Regions from separate parts of the Hydrogenophaga defluvii genome, predicted to be linked through region 2. Evidence: predicted binding sites of a transcription regulator. Region 2 holds the regulator's gene; the other holds the start of a gene.
What was found. Region 2 encodes LexA, which represses DNA repair genes until DNA is damaged. Its sites were predicted from a motif close to ACTGTATNNNNATACAGT; they were not measured.
Positions count from the first base shown of each region.

Region 1: ACFQU0_RS16050 (PA0069 family radical SAM protein) is a predicted target of LexA. The motif match lies at 1,927-1,944, and genes of this name have one in related genera.

Region 1 is NZ_JBHTBZ010000048.1:27,846-35,219, reverse strand. It holds gene ACFQU0_RS16060 (acyl-CoA dehydrogenase) at 1-794, shown strand, start outside; gene ACFQU0_RS16055 (NAD(P)H-dependent flavin oxidoreductase) at 886-1,854, shown strand; gene ACFQU0_RS16050 (PA0069 family radical SAM protein) at 1,964-3,052, shown strand; gene ACFQU0_RS16045 (ABC transporter substrate-binding protein) at 3,068-4,345, opposite strand; gene ACFQU0_RS16040 (porin) at 4,387-5,559, opposite strand; gene ACFQU0_RS16035 (MBL fold metallo-hydrolase RNA specificity domain-containing protein) at 5,695-7,059, opposite strand; gene dnaJ (molecular chaperone DnaJ) at 7,169-7,374, opposite strand, start outside.
Region 2 is NZ_JBHTBZ010000040.1:6,427-13,800, reverse strand. It holds gene ACFQU0_RS13550 (SRPBCC family protein) at 1-302, opposite strand, end outside; gene ACFQU0_RS13545 (YciI family protein) at 299-736, opposite strand; gene ACFQU0_RS13540 (VOC family protein) at 747-1,160, opposite strand; gene ACFQU0_RS13535 (SRPBCC domain-containing protein) at 1,169-1,603, opposite strand; gene ACFQU0_RS13530 (YciI family protein) at 1,723-2,079, opposite strand; gene ACFQU0_RS13525 (tetratricopeptide repeat protein) at 2,101-3,198, opposite strand; gene ACFQU0_RS13520 (enoyl-CoA hydratase) at 3,208-3,972, opposite strand; gene lexA (transcriptional repressor LexA) at 4,068-4,727, shown strand; gene ACFQU0_RS13510 (methyl-accepting chemotaxis protein) at 4,716-6,278, opposite strand; gene ACFQU0_RS13505 (class I SAM-dependent methyltransferase) at 6,531-7,202, opposite strand; gene ACFQU0_RS13500 (nucleotidyltransferase family protein) at 7,220-7,374, opposite strand, start outside.

The DNA of each region.
Region 1 (7,374 bases), on a different contig from region 2:
ACACCGCCGCACCCATCATCCACCACCCCGATGTGAAGCGCATGTTGATGACCATGCGCGCACTGACCGAAGGCTGCCGCGCCATGGCGCTCACTGCCGCCGCCGCCTACGACGCCTCGCACCACCACCCCGACGCCGAGGTGCGCAAGCAAAACCAGGCCTTCTACGAGTTCATGGTGCCGCTGGTCAAGGGCTACAGCACCGAGATGAGCCTGGAAGTCACCTCGCTGGGCGTGCAGGTGCACGGCGGCATGGGCTTCATTGAGGAGACCGGTGCGGCGCAGTACTACCGCGATGCCAAGATCCTGACCATCTACGAAGGCACAACCGCTATCCAGGCCAATGACCTGGTGGGGCGCAAGACATCGCGCGACGGCGGCCAGACGGCGTTGGCCATCGCGCAGCAGATCACCACCACCGAGGCCGAGCTGGCCCGAAGCGGCAGCGCGCACGCACAGGCGGTGCTCAAGCGCCTGACGGCCGCACGCCTGGCCTTTGAAGACGCGGTGAAGTTTGTGGCCGGCCACACCAAGGCCGATCCCAACGCCGTGTTTGCCGGCAGCGTGCCCTACCTGATGCTGGCGGGCAATGTGATGGCGGGCTGGCAAATGGCACGTGCGCTGCTGGTGGCCGAGCAGAAGGTGGCTGCCGGGGAGGATGTGGCCTTCATGCAGGCCAAGATCACCACCGCGCGTTTCTACGCCGACCACGTCCTGAGCCGCGCCCCGGGCGTGCGCGACAGCATCGTCGAAGGTGCTGCGGGCGTGACCGAGATGGCACTGGAAGCCTTCTGAGGCTGAGACGCCGCCTACCCTGTAGCTGCGGCGACAGGGTGGGGCGCACGGTCACCGCCAGAATCACAGACAACATTCCCACGGAGACACCATGTCCAAACTGCCCCCGGTCCTGCAGAAAATCAAGTTCCCCGTCATCGGTTCACCACTGTTCATCATCAGCAACCCCAAGCTGGTGATTGCCCAGTGCAAGGCCGGGGTGGTGGGCTCCATGCCCGCGCTCAATGCCCGACCGGCTGCCCAGCTGGAAGACTGGTTGGCTGAAATCACCGAAGCCCTGGCCGCGCACGACAAGGCCAACCCCGACAACCCGGCGGCGCCTTTTGCCATCAACCAGATCGTGCACAAGAGCAACGACCGGCTGGAGCACGACATGCAGGTCTGCGCCAAATACAAGGTGCCCATCGTCATCACCAGCCTGGGGGCGCGCGAAGACGTGAACCAAGCCGTGCATTCGTGGGGCGGTGTGGTCTTGCATGACGTGATCAACAACGTGTTCGCGCGCAAGGCCATCGAGAAAGGCGCCGACGGTCTCATCCCGGTGGCGGCAGGTGCCGGTGGCCACGCCAGCGTGAAAAGCCCGTTTGCCATGGTGCAGGAAATCCGCGAGTGGTTCGACGGCCCGGTGGCCTTGTCGGGTTCCATTGCCTCCGGCGGCGCCATCCTGGCGGCGCAGGCCATGGGGGCTGACTTTGCCTACATCGGTTCGGCCTTCATTGCCACCGAAGAAGCGCGTGCAGTGGATGGCTACAAACAGATGATCACCGAGAGCAATTCGGACGACATCGTTTACAGCAACTTCTACACCGGCATCCACGGCAACTACCTCAAGGGCAGCATCCGCAACGCCGGCATGGACCCCGACAAGCTGCCCGACAGTGACCCCAGCAAGATGAACTTCAGCACGGGCGAAGGCGCCAATGCCGCCAAAGCCTGGAAGGACATCTGGGGCTGCGGCCAGGGCATTGGTGCCATCCGTGAAGTGATGCCCGCCGCCGATTTGGTGGCCCGCTTCAAGCGCGAATACGCCGAGGCCAAGGCGCGCATCTGCTCGGCTTGAACACCGTCTGCATCTGATGCAAAACGCGCCGTTGGGCGCGTTTTGCTTTTGTGGTGGGCGTACTTGTGGAATACTGATGTTTTAAACAGTAGTGTTGAGGCCGCTCACCGTGTCAGATGTCCGCATCCCAGTGCACGCCATCAAGGGGCGCGGCGCCGCTTCCCGGTTGGCGCACCGTTTTTCCGTGGACGAGCGCGCCGGGTTCGACGATGGCTGGGGCACGCTGGACGAATCCGACGCAGCCGCACAAGGTATGCCGGCCACCCAGGTGACCGACGAACTGGCCCGCAGCGCCATCAGCCGCAACACCTCGCCCGATGTGCCATTCACCCAGTCCATCAACCCATACAGAGGTTGCGAACACGGCTGCATTTATTGCTATGCACGGCCCACACACAGTTACCTCAACCTCTCGCCCGGCTTGGACTTTGAGACCAAGATCATCGCCAAACGCAACATTGCCCAACGGCTGCGCCATGACTTGGGCAAACCCGGCCACCGGCCCGAACCGATAGGCGTGGGCACGGTGACCGATGCCTACCAGCCGGTGGAGCGCGAGCTGCGCTTGACCCGCTCGGTCTTGGAGGTGCTGCAAGAAGCGCAGCACCCGCTGGCCATCATCACCAAGTCCAGCGGCGTGGAGCGTGATCTGGATGTGCTGGCGCCGATGGCCGCGCAGCGCCTGGCGTCGGTCTACGTCACCATCACCACGCTGGATGCCGCGCTGGCCCGCACGCTGGAACCCCGTGCCGCCGCGCCTCACCGCCGCCTGCGCACCATCCGCACGCTGGTCGATGCCGGCATTCCGGTGGGGGTGAGTGTGTCGCCGCAGATTCCGTTCATCAACGAAGACATGGAACAGGTGCTTGCCGCAGCCCGCGATGCCGGCGCCGACCGTGCCTTTTACCAGGTGGTTCGCCTGCCGTGGGAGGTGGCGCCGCTGTTCCGCGAGTGGCTGCAGGTGCACCACCCGCTGCGCGCCGACCGGGTGATGGCGCGCATCCAGGACATGCGCGGCGGCAAAGACTACACGGCCGACTTTGCCACCCGCATGCGGGGACAGGGCATCTGGGCCGACCTTATCCACCAGCGGTTTGAGAAGGCCTGCCGCCGCCTGGGCCTCAACCGCGAGCGACACAGCCTCGACGGTTCGCGGTTTCGTCCCCCGGGGGTGACCGGGCAGATGCCGTTGTTCTGAGGCGCGGCCACAGCGTCAGCGTATCGACTCTTTCTGGAACGGCGGGTGCCACGCGCTCAACCCGGACTGCAACGCGTTGGCCAGCGCCAGGGCCGTGCCTTGACCTTGCATGAGCCTCTGCAGCCCATCACGCAGCATCACCGAGCCGTTGGGGTCCTGGTAGCGAAAGCCCACGAGCATGATGAATGGCGTGCCTTGCTGCTGGCTGGCACGGCTGATCTGGGCCAGCAGCGGATCGCTCGGAAACACACCCGGGACCGCCGACATCTGCCGCAACTGATCGCTGAACTGCTGACCGTATTCCTTGCTGGCGAGGTATCGAACAAAACGCAGGGCAGCGTCGCGGTTTTTGCTGTGGGCATTGACCGCGTAGTTGCCGTCGGCGAAGGTGGACATCCAGGTGGCTGCGCCGGGCCTGACCGGTGGTGCTGCCACGAAGTCGAACACGATGTTGGCGTTCAAGGCCTTGATGGTTTCAATGTTCCAGGTGCCGCTCATGAAAAATGCGGCTTCCCCCATCGCGAACAGCGCCCGGGCTTCGTTTTCGGCGATGGTGGGTGCGTTGGGTGGCATGAACGCGCGCAGTGACACCACCTCTTCAATGGCGCGCACGAATTCGGGGGCGGTGAAGTGTTTGCGTACCGCCATCACATCCTTGAAAAACGGTGTGCCGCCGTAGAAACCTGGCCCCACCACACCAAACATCTGCTCCAACACCGGCGCGTCTTTGATGCCATTGGCCAGGGCATTCACGCCTTTGGCCTTGAGCTGCTGGCAAATCGCCTTGAACTCGCCCCAGGTGCGGGGCAGGGTGGTGATGCCGTGTGCGGCCAACAAGGTTTTGTTGACGTAGATGCCCAGCGATTGGGTGGCAAAAGGCACACCGTACAACACCTTGTCGTGGGGCGGCTTGTACCCGGCGGCCCCCGCCAGCAGACCATCGCTCATGCGCGCCAGGGCGGGGATCTGAGCAGGGGTCAGCGGCAACAAGTGGCCGGCATCGGCCAGGCTGGAGAGGCCACCATAGGCGCGGGCATGGATGATGTCGGGTCCGTTGCCGGCGGCCAGCGCGGCCGACAGAACGGTGGGGTAGTCGCTGTTCTCGTGGGCGGTGAACCTGACGTCGTCACCGGTTTTCGCCTTGTATTGTTGGGCGACCTGTTCGTAAAAGGCTTTGTCTTCTACGCGCCAGCTCCAGAAGCTGAGTTCGGCGCCGTGGACAACCGGCGGGAGCAGAGGGGCAGCACCCAGCAGACACATCAGTGTCCAGCGCATGAGTCGGTGAAGTGGCATGTGACGGTTCCGTAAGCAGATCGTTGTTGTTCAGGCGCAAGTCAATACATGTGCCGCAGTCCCAGCGCAAAGATGGACGCCTTGCGCTCTGCCTGCCCATGCAACAGCTCGCCGTAGTGGTTGACGCTGAAGGCGCCATAGGCGGTGGTGGCCTTGGACAGGAGGTGGTGCAACTCGGTGCCCACGCCGATGTCTCGGCCCTGCAGTTGTGGGCTGTCGCTGCCCGCGACGCTGGCCTTGAGCAGCCAACTGCTGCCCCATGGCACGGTCACACCCACAGACCATTCGCGCGACTTGGCGCGTTGTGAGAGCACAAACTGGTCGTAGCGCGATTGGCCCAACATGGCCCAGAGCTTGGCGCCGCCGAAGTCGCGGTTGAGGGCCAGGGTCACCGTGTCCAGTTGGCCCCGGCGTGCCGCTGCGGGGTTGTGCCGGCCCGTGGCCGTGTCGTAGGTGCTGAGCGTGCCTTGGAGGTAGTAGCCCAGGCCGGCGCGCCACGGGCTGGCGTCGTACACTAGGGCGTAACTTTGTGCCGACACCGTCTTGCCGCTGGGGTCCAGCATGCCCACCTGAGCCGAGACCGTGATGCCGCCCCAGCTGGGCGCGTCGTACCGCAGGGACTTGTCCATGCGCACATGGGTGTACTGCTGCGGGCTGTTCATGTCGTTGTTGAGGCCCAACGCGCCGGCCAAGCCGGTGAGCTGTCCATCAGGCGTGGGCGTTTGCGAGCCCAGCGGGCTGGGCCCGCCGATACGCCAGGTGCGAACATAGGGGTCGTAGGTGTCCCCATAACCCACGGCCGAGTTCGAGGCCACGTCGTTCCAGGGTGTGTAGACCCGACCCAGGCGCAGTTGGCCCCATGGGCCAGTCACGCCCAGGTTGGCCTGCCGGTGAAACGCGCGGGCGGGTGTGGCCCCGGTGTCCAGCGACAGTTGGTTCTCCAAAACAAAACCGACCTTGACACCCTGGCCCAGGTCTTCCATACCGCGAAAACCGATGCGCGAAGCGTTGATGCCGTAGGGGATGAGGCCGGTGGATCGCTCGCCGGCCAGCGTGGCGCCCAGCGGCTGGGTGGGCGATACCGGCGCCGCCACCACGCCGCGCCAACTGCCGACCTGTGCCTCAGCGACGCCAAACAGCGTGAGCGATGACTGTGCCCACACGGGGGCCACGTTCAGTGCTGCGCAAGCAAGCAAGACGCTTGTTCTTTTCATTTTTTTCTCCCTGACCTCGTGAACCGCGGGTAAACCCGTCTTGCCTTGATTTTCTTTGATCTTTCTCCGTTGAAACGTCAAATTTGTGACGATTTTGAACACTTTCCCGAAACATTTCGGGCGGAAAGCGGTGGTTCAGGCAGGCCAGGTGGCCCCGTGCTCCGGCACCATGGCTGGCCAGCGCAGTTCCTTTTCGATGCGCAGGCGCAGCGCGTCCGAGGCCTCGGGGTCGCCGTGCACCACAAACACCTGATGTGGACGGCTGGGCAGGGTGCGCAGCCAGGCCATGAGTTGGCCAGCATCCGCATGGGCCGAGGCGCTTTGCAGTTGCACCACGTCGGCCCGCACCGGTATGTCCTGGCCATGCAGGCGCAGGTGGGTGCCGCCTGCAGCCAGCGTGGCACCTCGTGTGCCCGGCGCCTGGTAGCCGGTGAGGATGACCATGTGGCGGTGGTCCCCCAGGTACTGCGCCAGGTGGTGCAGCACCCGCCCGCCGGTGGCCATGCCACTGGCCGCCAACACCACCTTGGGACCGTGGTTCATCGCAATCGCGCGCGACTGGTCGGGCGTGACCGTGAAGTGTGCCGCGTGGCCCATGGCCCGGCATTGCGCGGCGTCCAGCCGGTGTTCGCCCAGGTGGTGCTGGAACAGCTCGGTGGTGTGGATGGCCATGGGGCTATCAAGGTAGATGGGCAGCGAGGGTGGGATGGCGTGGCGCGCCTTCAACTCGGCAATGGCATGGAGCAGCGCCTGCGCGCGGCCCACCGCAAACACCGGCACCACGGCGGTGCCACCGCGTGCGGCCACCCGTGCCAATGCGGGGCCCAGCTCGGCCACCACGTCTTCCTTGGGGTGCTCGCGGTCGCCGTAAGTCGATTCGATCAGCACCGTGTCGGCGGCAGGTGCTGCCTCGGGCGGTTTCATCAGCAGATCGTCGGGGCGGCCCAGGTCGCCCGAGAAGAGGATGCGCCGACCCCCCACCTGCAACAGCACACTGGCCGCGCCCAGGATGTGCCCGGCGCCGGTGAAACGCGCCCGCCAGCCGGGCAGGGGCTCGAAGTCTTGTTGCATGGGCTCGGTGTGCAAGAGCTTGAGGCTGCGGCGTGCGTCTTCTTCGGTGTAGAGCGGGAGCGCCGGCGCATGTTTGGAGAAACCGTGTCGGTTGGCGAAGGCCGCATCTTCCTCTTGGATGTGCCCGCTGTCGGGCAGCAGGATGGCCGCCAGATCACGCGTGGCCGGTGTCGCCCAGACTTTGCCGTGAAAACCCTCTTTGGCGAGCAAGGGCAGGTAGCCGCTGTGGTCCAGGTGGGCGTGAGTCAGCAGCACCGCACCCAGGTGGCGCGGCTCAAAGGGCAGGGGCCGGCGGTTGCGCAGCCGCAGTTGTTTGTAGCCCTGGAACAGACCGCAGTCCACCAGCAAGCGCTGGCCCGCGTGCTCCACCAAGTACTTGGAGCCGGTGACCGTGCCGGTGCCACCGAGGAAGGTGATGTTGACGCTCATGGGCACATCTTATGCCCGCTTGCCACCGCCGTGCCCACCGATTCGTTTACTGGTGACCCCCAACAATAAGGCCAGCACGAGGCTGGCCTTTTGGGTGGATGGCGGGGACTCAGCTGAAGAAGTCTTTGGCCTTCTCGAACCAACCCTTGTCGTTGGGGCTGTGCTTGTGGCCGCCTTTCTTGAAGGACTCATCGAGCTCCTTGATCAGCTTGCGCTGGTGTTCGGTGAGCTTGACCGGTGTTTCCACCACGATGTGGCAGTACAGGTCGCCCGGGTAGCTGGAGCGCACGCCCTTGACGCCGCGCCCGCGCAGAC
Region 2 (7,374 bases):
GGCGCCTGGGACCCGGTGATGCCGATGCGGCCTTTGCCCACGTCCTTGTTGCCCTGGAAATCGTAGCCCGCGCCGGGACCGGCCTCGGGCCCGCTGTACTGGCCCTTCATGGCCGGGTCCTTCTGGTTGTAGGGGTTCCAGGTGTTGAAGCGGTGCAGGTCGTTGATCAGCGGAAACAGGCGCTCGGCCGGGGCGTGGATGGTGGTGGCGCGCTCGACGCGGAAGACGTCGGGCCGGGTGCTGGCGTAGACCAGCAGCGCGGCCACGGCCACCAGGAGCAGCACGGCCACGGTCTTGATCATGGCAAGTCCTTGGCCTGCTGCTGGGCGTCCAGCTGCTTGAACTTGTCCAGCGCCTCGCTGGGCGGGAACTCGTCAAGTTCGATCAGCTGGCGCAGTTCGATCACCGCCTCTTTGCCGCGCCCGGCGGGGTTGGGGAAACGCCGGCTCCATTCGAGCGCCTCTTCGCGCGAACGCACCTGGATCAGGGTGTAGCCGGCGATCAGCTCCTTGGCCTCCGCGAACGGGCCGTCGACCACGCGGGTGCTGCCGTCGGTGCCGTACTGGACGCGCCAGCCGGTGCGGCTGGGGTGCAGGCCGCTGCCGTCGAGCAGCACGCCGGCGCGGGCCAGTTCCTCGTGGTAGGCGGCCATTTCGGCCATCAGTTCCTCGGGCGCGGCGGGGGTGACCTCGGCCTCGAACTCGGCGCAGGATTTGACGATGATCATGAAGCGCATGGGGTGTCCTTCAGCTGGGTTGCAGGATGCTCAGGCGGTTGCCTTCGGTGTCGATGAAGGGCACGTACTCGCCCACACCGGGAATGGTCATGGGCTCGCCAAGCACCTGCCCGCCGGCCGCGCGCACGCGGGTCATGGCGGCCAACACGTCGGGCACGCCGATGACCACCGAGGGCGTCTGCATGTGCTCGGGCATGTCGGCGCTGCGCGCAAACATGCCGCCGCCGATGGCACCGGCGGGGGCGCCGGGTTTGGCGTCGGTGGTGGCGGTGGTGAGCAGCAGGTAGTGGCCCATGTCGGCGCCCAACATCTGGGTCTGCCATCCGAACGCGGCGCTGTAGAAGGCTGCGGCGCGTTCTCGGTCCTGGTAGGACATCTCGAAATGGATGACGGGGCACATGGGGATGTTCGCGGACGCGGTCATGACGGTTCTCATTCACACAGGGTTTTCAGCAGCGCCAGGGCGCGCGGCCAGGTCTCGGCCATGAAGGCCTCGTGGTCGCCAAAGACGTCGGCATCCACCCGCACGCGGGTGCCGCCGGCTTCGCTGACGAAGCGGTAGTTCTCGTGGCAAGGCGCCCAGGCACGCACCGCCTCGCTGGTGGTGTCCGCCACACCACCGCTGATCTGCCCCAGGTGGCGGATGGAAATGAAGTCTGCCGGGCGATGCTCGGCGATCTGCGACACCATGCCACAGCCGTCCGGGCCCAGGAAGTGGATGGTCTGCCCCGCGTCCCAGCCACCTTCGTAGCGTGAGCCTTCGCAGAAGGCGCTGGTCCACCGCTCGTAGGTGGGCGAAAACAGCATGGTGCGCCACACCCGCTCAGGTGGGGCGTGGATCAGGATGTCGAAATGTTGTGTCTTCATGGTCACCTCTGGTCGGGGAAACCGAATGTTCGGTTTCTACTCCCACGACGAAACAGGCGACCAGGTTTCGACAGACCGGGCCTAAGTGGTTTCCCTAGACCGCCTCCAGAGGCAAAGACTCAGGACACGTAACACGGTGCCAGCGCGCGCACCTCCACCGTGGCCCATTGTGCGGCCGGACAGGCGTGGGCCCAGGCCAGGGCCTCGTCACGGGTCACGTTCTGCAGCAGGAAAAAACCACCCACCATTTCTTTGGCCTCGGCAAACGGGCCGTCCAGCGCCTGGGCGCGTCCGCTGCTGTGGCTGACGCGCACAGCGGTGTCTTGCGACGATAGCGACTCCACCGCCTTGAGCTGGCCCTTGGCGGCGATGGCTTCGCCAAAACGCTGCATGGCGGCGTAGGCCGCGCGGCCTTCGGCTTCGGTGCGTGTGGCGCGTTGGCCCACGGGTTCAACGATCAACAACATGTAGCTCATGGCTTGCGCCCTCCCAATAGGTCAACCCGCCTGCATCAGCACGTACCAACCCGGCACCGGTTGGCCCTGGTCTTCGCGGATGGGCGCTTCTTGCAGCACCCGCAGTTGCAGGCCATGCGCCTGGGCCAGGCGGCTCAGGTAGGGCGCCGAATGCGCGTGACGCAGGCTGGGCAACAGCAACACATCATGCTCATCGGGCGCGCGCTCGACCGTGAAGGCCAGCCAGCCTCCGGGGCGCAGCACTTTGGCCACGCCTTCGAACACCGCCTCCAGCCGGCCCACGTAGATGAACACGTCGGCCGCGATCACCAGATCGAAGCGTTGCAGTGCGCCGTTCAGGGCATCGACCACGTCGGCGTGTTGCAGCGCGTCGTAGTGGCCGCTGGCGCGGGCCTGCGTGACCATGCGCTCGGACAAATCCACCCCGGTCAGCGAGTCACAGCAGGGGCGCAACAAAGCGCCACACAGGCCGGTGCCACAGCCCAGGTCCAGCGCCGCGTCAAAACGCGCCACGCCCTGGGCTTGCAGCAGTTGCACCAAGCGCTGGGGGCCCTGGTAGCGCAGCGATGCCACGAGGTGTTGCTGGAAGCTGTCGGCATAGTCGTCGAACAGGGTTTCGACGTAGGCACGCGGCGGTCGATCGGGCGCCTCGCCCCCGGTGACGGCGGCGAGGAAATAGCGGTGCAACTCGGGGTCTGCACCCAGCGCCAGGGCGCGCTCGAAACACTGGGCCGCCTCGGGCAGGCGGCGCGCCTCGCGCAGCAGGTTGCCCCGCAGCGACCAGGCCTCGGCGATGCCCTCGTCCAGGGCCAGCGCCCGGGTCAAGGCATCCAGCGCCTCGGCAGGCTCACCAAGTTGCCCCAGGCACCGCGCCAGCGCCACCCAGGTGCTGGGCTCGTTGGGGTCGGCCTGTGCGGCGGCCCGCAGGTGGGCGGCCGCGTCTTCAAAACGGCCCTGGTGAAAGCGGGTGAGGCCCAGGTTGCTCAGCACCGAAGGGCGGCCGGGCGCCAGCGCCAGCGCGGCTTCGAAGGCCTGCCCGGCGTCGTCCAGGCGGCCTTGCTCGAAGCGTTCAACGCCTTGCAGAAAATGCGAGCGCGCGCGCGCCAGGGCATCGCTCATGCGCAGGGCTCAGAGCTTGGAGAAATCGGGCTTGCGCTTTTCCATGAAGGCGCCAAAGGCCTCGCGTGCGGCGGGTTCGCGCAGCATGCGGCCAAAGTGAGCGGCTTCTTCGTTCATCTGCGCCAGCACGAGCGCGGTCTGGCCTTTTTTCATGAGCTGTTTGGTCTGCAGCAGCGCGCTCATGGGCTTGGCGGCCAGCTTGCGCGCCACAGCTTGCGCGTAGTTGGTGGCTTCGGAGGGAGGCAGCACCTTGTTGACCAGGCCCACTTCGAGTGCGGCCTCGGCCATGAAGGGCTCGCCCAGCAGCAGGGCCTCGGCGGCGCGGTGGTAACCCATCATCTGCGGCACCAGCAGGCTGGAAGCGGCCTCGGGGCACAGGCCGAGGTTGACGAAAGGCATGGCAAAGGCGGCGTTGTCGCCCGCGTACACCAGGTCGCAGTGGAACAGCATGGTGGTGCCGATGCCCACGGCCGGGCCACACACGGCAGCAATCACCGGCTTGGGAAACTGGGCGATGCCGCGCAAGAAGCGGAACACGGGCGCGTCGTCGGACGTGGGGGGCGTGTTCAGGAAGTCGGCGATGTCGTTGCCGGCGCTGAACACCGCTTCGTGGCCCTGGAACACCACCACACGCACGGCCGCGTCGTCTTGTGCGGCGGCCAGGGCGTCGGCCAAGGCCGCGTACATGGCGGCGGTGATGGAGTTTTTCTTGTCGGCGCGGTTGAAGGTGATGGTGCAAATGCCGTCTTCGGTGTGGACGAGGATGTCGCTCATGGTTGTCTCGTGTGTGGCTGAAGTCAAAACGCGCAAGTTATCATGGGAAAGCGCTGTATAGGAATACAGTTGCGACACATTGGAGTCACGCCCCCATGAACGAACCGGTCAAGCTCACCGCCCGCCAGCAAGACATCCTGACGCTGATCGAGACCACGATGGCCGACACAGGCGCGCCGCCCACCCGGGCCGAGATCGCCACCGCCTTCGGCTTCAAGTCGGCCAACGCGGCCGAAGAGCATCTGCGCGCCCTGGCCCGCAAGGGCGTGATCGAGCTGGTGGGCAACACCTCGCGTGGCATACGGCTGCGCACCGGCAGCCACCCCTTGGCCCGGCAGATGCCGTTGGCCCTGCCCGAGTTGCAGCAGCTCACCCTGCCCCTCATCGGCCGCGTGGCCGCTGGCGCGCCCATCCTGGCGCAGGCCCATGTGGAAAGCCGCTTCACGGTCGAGCAGCGCCTGTTCAGCCGCCGGCCCGACTACCTGCTGCGTGTGCGCGGTCTGTCCATGCGCGATGCGGGCATTTGGGACGGCGACCTGCTGGCCGTGCACAGCACACGCGAGGCACTGCACCACCAGATCGTGGTGGCGCGGCTGGGCGACGAAGTGACCGTCAAACGCCTGGTGCGCCTGCGCGGCCACATCGAGCTGCATCCGGCCAACCCCGACTTTCAGCCCCTGGTGGTGGGGCCAAACGACGCGTTCGAGATTGAAGGCGTGATGGTCGGTCTGATCCGCGACGGCTCAAGCGCCTGAGCCCCTCAGCCTGAACACGCCCACCAGCTCGGCCAGCCGAGCGGCCTGCAGTTTGAGGCTCTCGGCGGCGGCCGCGCTCTCTTCCACCAGCGCGGCGTTTTGCTGCGTCACCTGGTCGAGCTCCTGCAAGGCCTCGCCCACCTGGCTGATGCCGGTGGACTGTTCGCTGCCGGCGGCCGATATCTCGTTGATGAGCCCCGTCACACGCCGGACCTGAACCGCCGTGTCACCCACACTTTCTCCGGCCTGCCCCACCAGCTGAGAGCCCTGCTGCACGCGTTCAACGCTGGCGGTGATGAGGGTCTTGATTTCTTTGGCGGCAGAAGCGCTGCGCTGTGCCAGGTTGCGCACCTCACCGGCCACCACCGCAAAACCCCGGCCCTGTTCACCCGCACGGGCGGCCTCCACCGCTGCGTTCAGCGCCAGGATGTTGGTCTGGAAAGCGATGCCGTCGATCACACCGATGATGTCGGCGATTTTCTGGCTGCTGGCCGAAATCTCCTGCATGGTAGACACCACCTGCCCCACCACCTGGCCACCCCGGGCGGCGGCTTCGCTGGCGGCCGAGGCCAGCTGGCTGGCCTGGCGCGCGGTTTCGGCGTTTTGGTGCACGGTCGCCGTGATCTCCTCCATGGAGGCGGCGGACTCCTCCAGGTTGGCGGCCTGGTTTTCGGTGCGCGAGGACAGGTCGGCATTGCCTGCCGCGATCTGGGCCGAGCCGGTGGCGATGGAATCGCTGCTGAGCCGCACCTCGCTGACCACCCGCACCAGGCTGTTGTTCATGGCGCCCAAGGCCCGCAGGAGGTCGGCCAGCTCGTCTTTGCCGTGGGCCTCGATCTGCATCGTCAGGTCGCCGTCGGCCACCGCCTCGGCCAGGCGCACCGCACGGGCAATGGGCTGGGTGATGGAGCGTGTGATCCACACGGCCGCCAGCACCGACATCAGAACCGCAACCGCGAGCAAGCCGAGGGTGAGTGCGCGCACCCACTGGTACTGCGTCGCCGCGCTCTGGTTGACTTCTGCAGCGACTCGAAGCTGCAGGTCGATCAGCTCGGTCACCTTGCCCCCTATGGGGTCGATGGCCAGGTACAGCGGCCCGTCAAACTGGGCCAGCTGGTCGCGCACGGTGCCGCTCATGCCACGCAGGCCGGCCTCAAGCTGGGCCACCGCCTCATTGGCCGGACGGAACAGGGTTTCGGCCTCGCCCACCAAACGCTTTTCATCGGCCGTGAGCGATGTGGACACGTAGTCACGCCAGCTGGTGTCGATGTCGCGGCGTGCTGCCTGCACCAGCTTGAGCGCGTCTTCCGCCTTCAGCAAACCGGCGTTGGCTTTGTTGACCGCGTCGATGATGTTGATGGCGTAGGCGTCGGCCACGCGTTTGAGTGTCTGCAGCGGCACCACGCGGTCGTTGTAGACCGTCTCCAGACCCTCGTTGGTTTTGCTCAGGGCAAAAAGACTGCCCACCCCCAGGACCAACAACAGCACGATGCCCATCAGAAACCCGGCGGTCAGCCGAGTGGCAACGCGAACATTCGACATCATGTTCATGATGACCTCCCTTTTGTCTTGTTATGGAATGCACAAACCCACCACCGGAACATGGGGCCATCAACTGTGTGGTGTTTGCCCTGTGTCCCGCATCTGCACACGGCCCCACTTTGGGGCACCAGATGCAGACGACCGAAATGTAAAACACTTTTGCATTTCTAGGGAAGCACAAAAACAGCGCTTTTCATCGAAAAAGATGGAATTGAAAGCCAAAGGCGGCACATCAACCACAAAGGTGCCTGACAGCGCACCCTAGCGGGGAGCTGCCGAGCCCAGCTGGTATGCCAGCAGCCAAAAGTGCTCTCGCTGGAGGAAGTCCACCTGCTTGCACCCCGCAGGCAGCAAGGCCCGCAGTTCGGCCTCCATCGGGAAATTCTTCAGCACCCGGTGCACCGAACCATCGGGCAGCGGCCGGTGCTGGTAGGTGTTGCCCTGTGTGTCGGTTTCGACAATCGGCAACTCGCGGCACTGAATGGCCGTGTTGTCCAACAGCAGCACCCTGGCGCCTGGCAACAGGTGCCGGTGCAGACCTGCCAGAAAATCCACGCGCGCCTCGATGGGCACATGCGAAAACCACAGGCCGGCAAACACGCCGTCAAAGTGGCCCAGGTCGTGTGGCAAGTCATAGGCATTGGCCCGGCGAAAGTGGACGTTTTCCGCGCCCGGTCGCAGCCGGGCAAAGGCCATGGGCGCCTCGTTTGCATCGGTGGCCACCACAGACTGGGCGCGGGCAGCGATGCCCGGCGTCCAGTAGCCCGTGCCACACGCCACCTCCAGCACCCGCCGCCCGGCCAGACGCTCGGGGATGTGGCGCTGGAAAAAGGCGATGTCGTCCTGCCGTTCCGGCCGCATGTACACGGCGTCGTAAATGGGCGCGCGGGCGGCGTAGTAGGCCAGCATGTCGGGGGAGGTGTGGGGGGCCATGGGCATCTCAAAGGGGTTCAGTTCTCGGCGTCAAACACCACCACACCGGGCCAACGCTGCCCGAAGCGCTTGGCGCGCACCCGCTGACGGTAGGCCTCGACGCTGGCGCGGGCCGGGTTGTGGCGCACGTGCATGTTGAACAGGTCGTCCAGGCCGAAAGGTGCGAGCACGT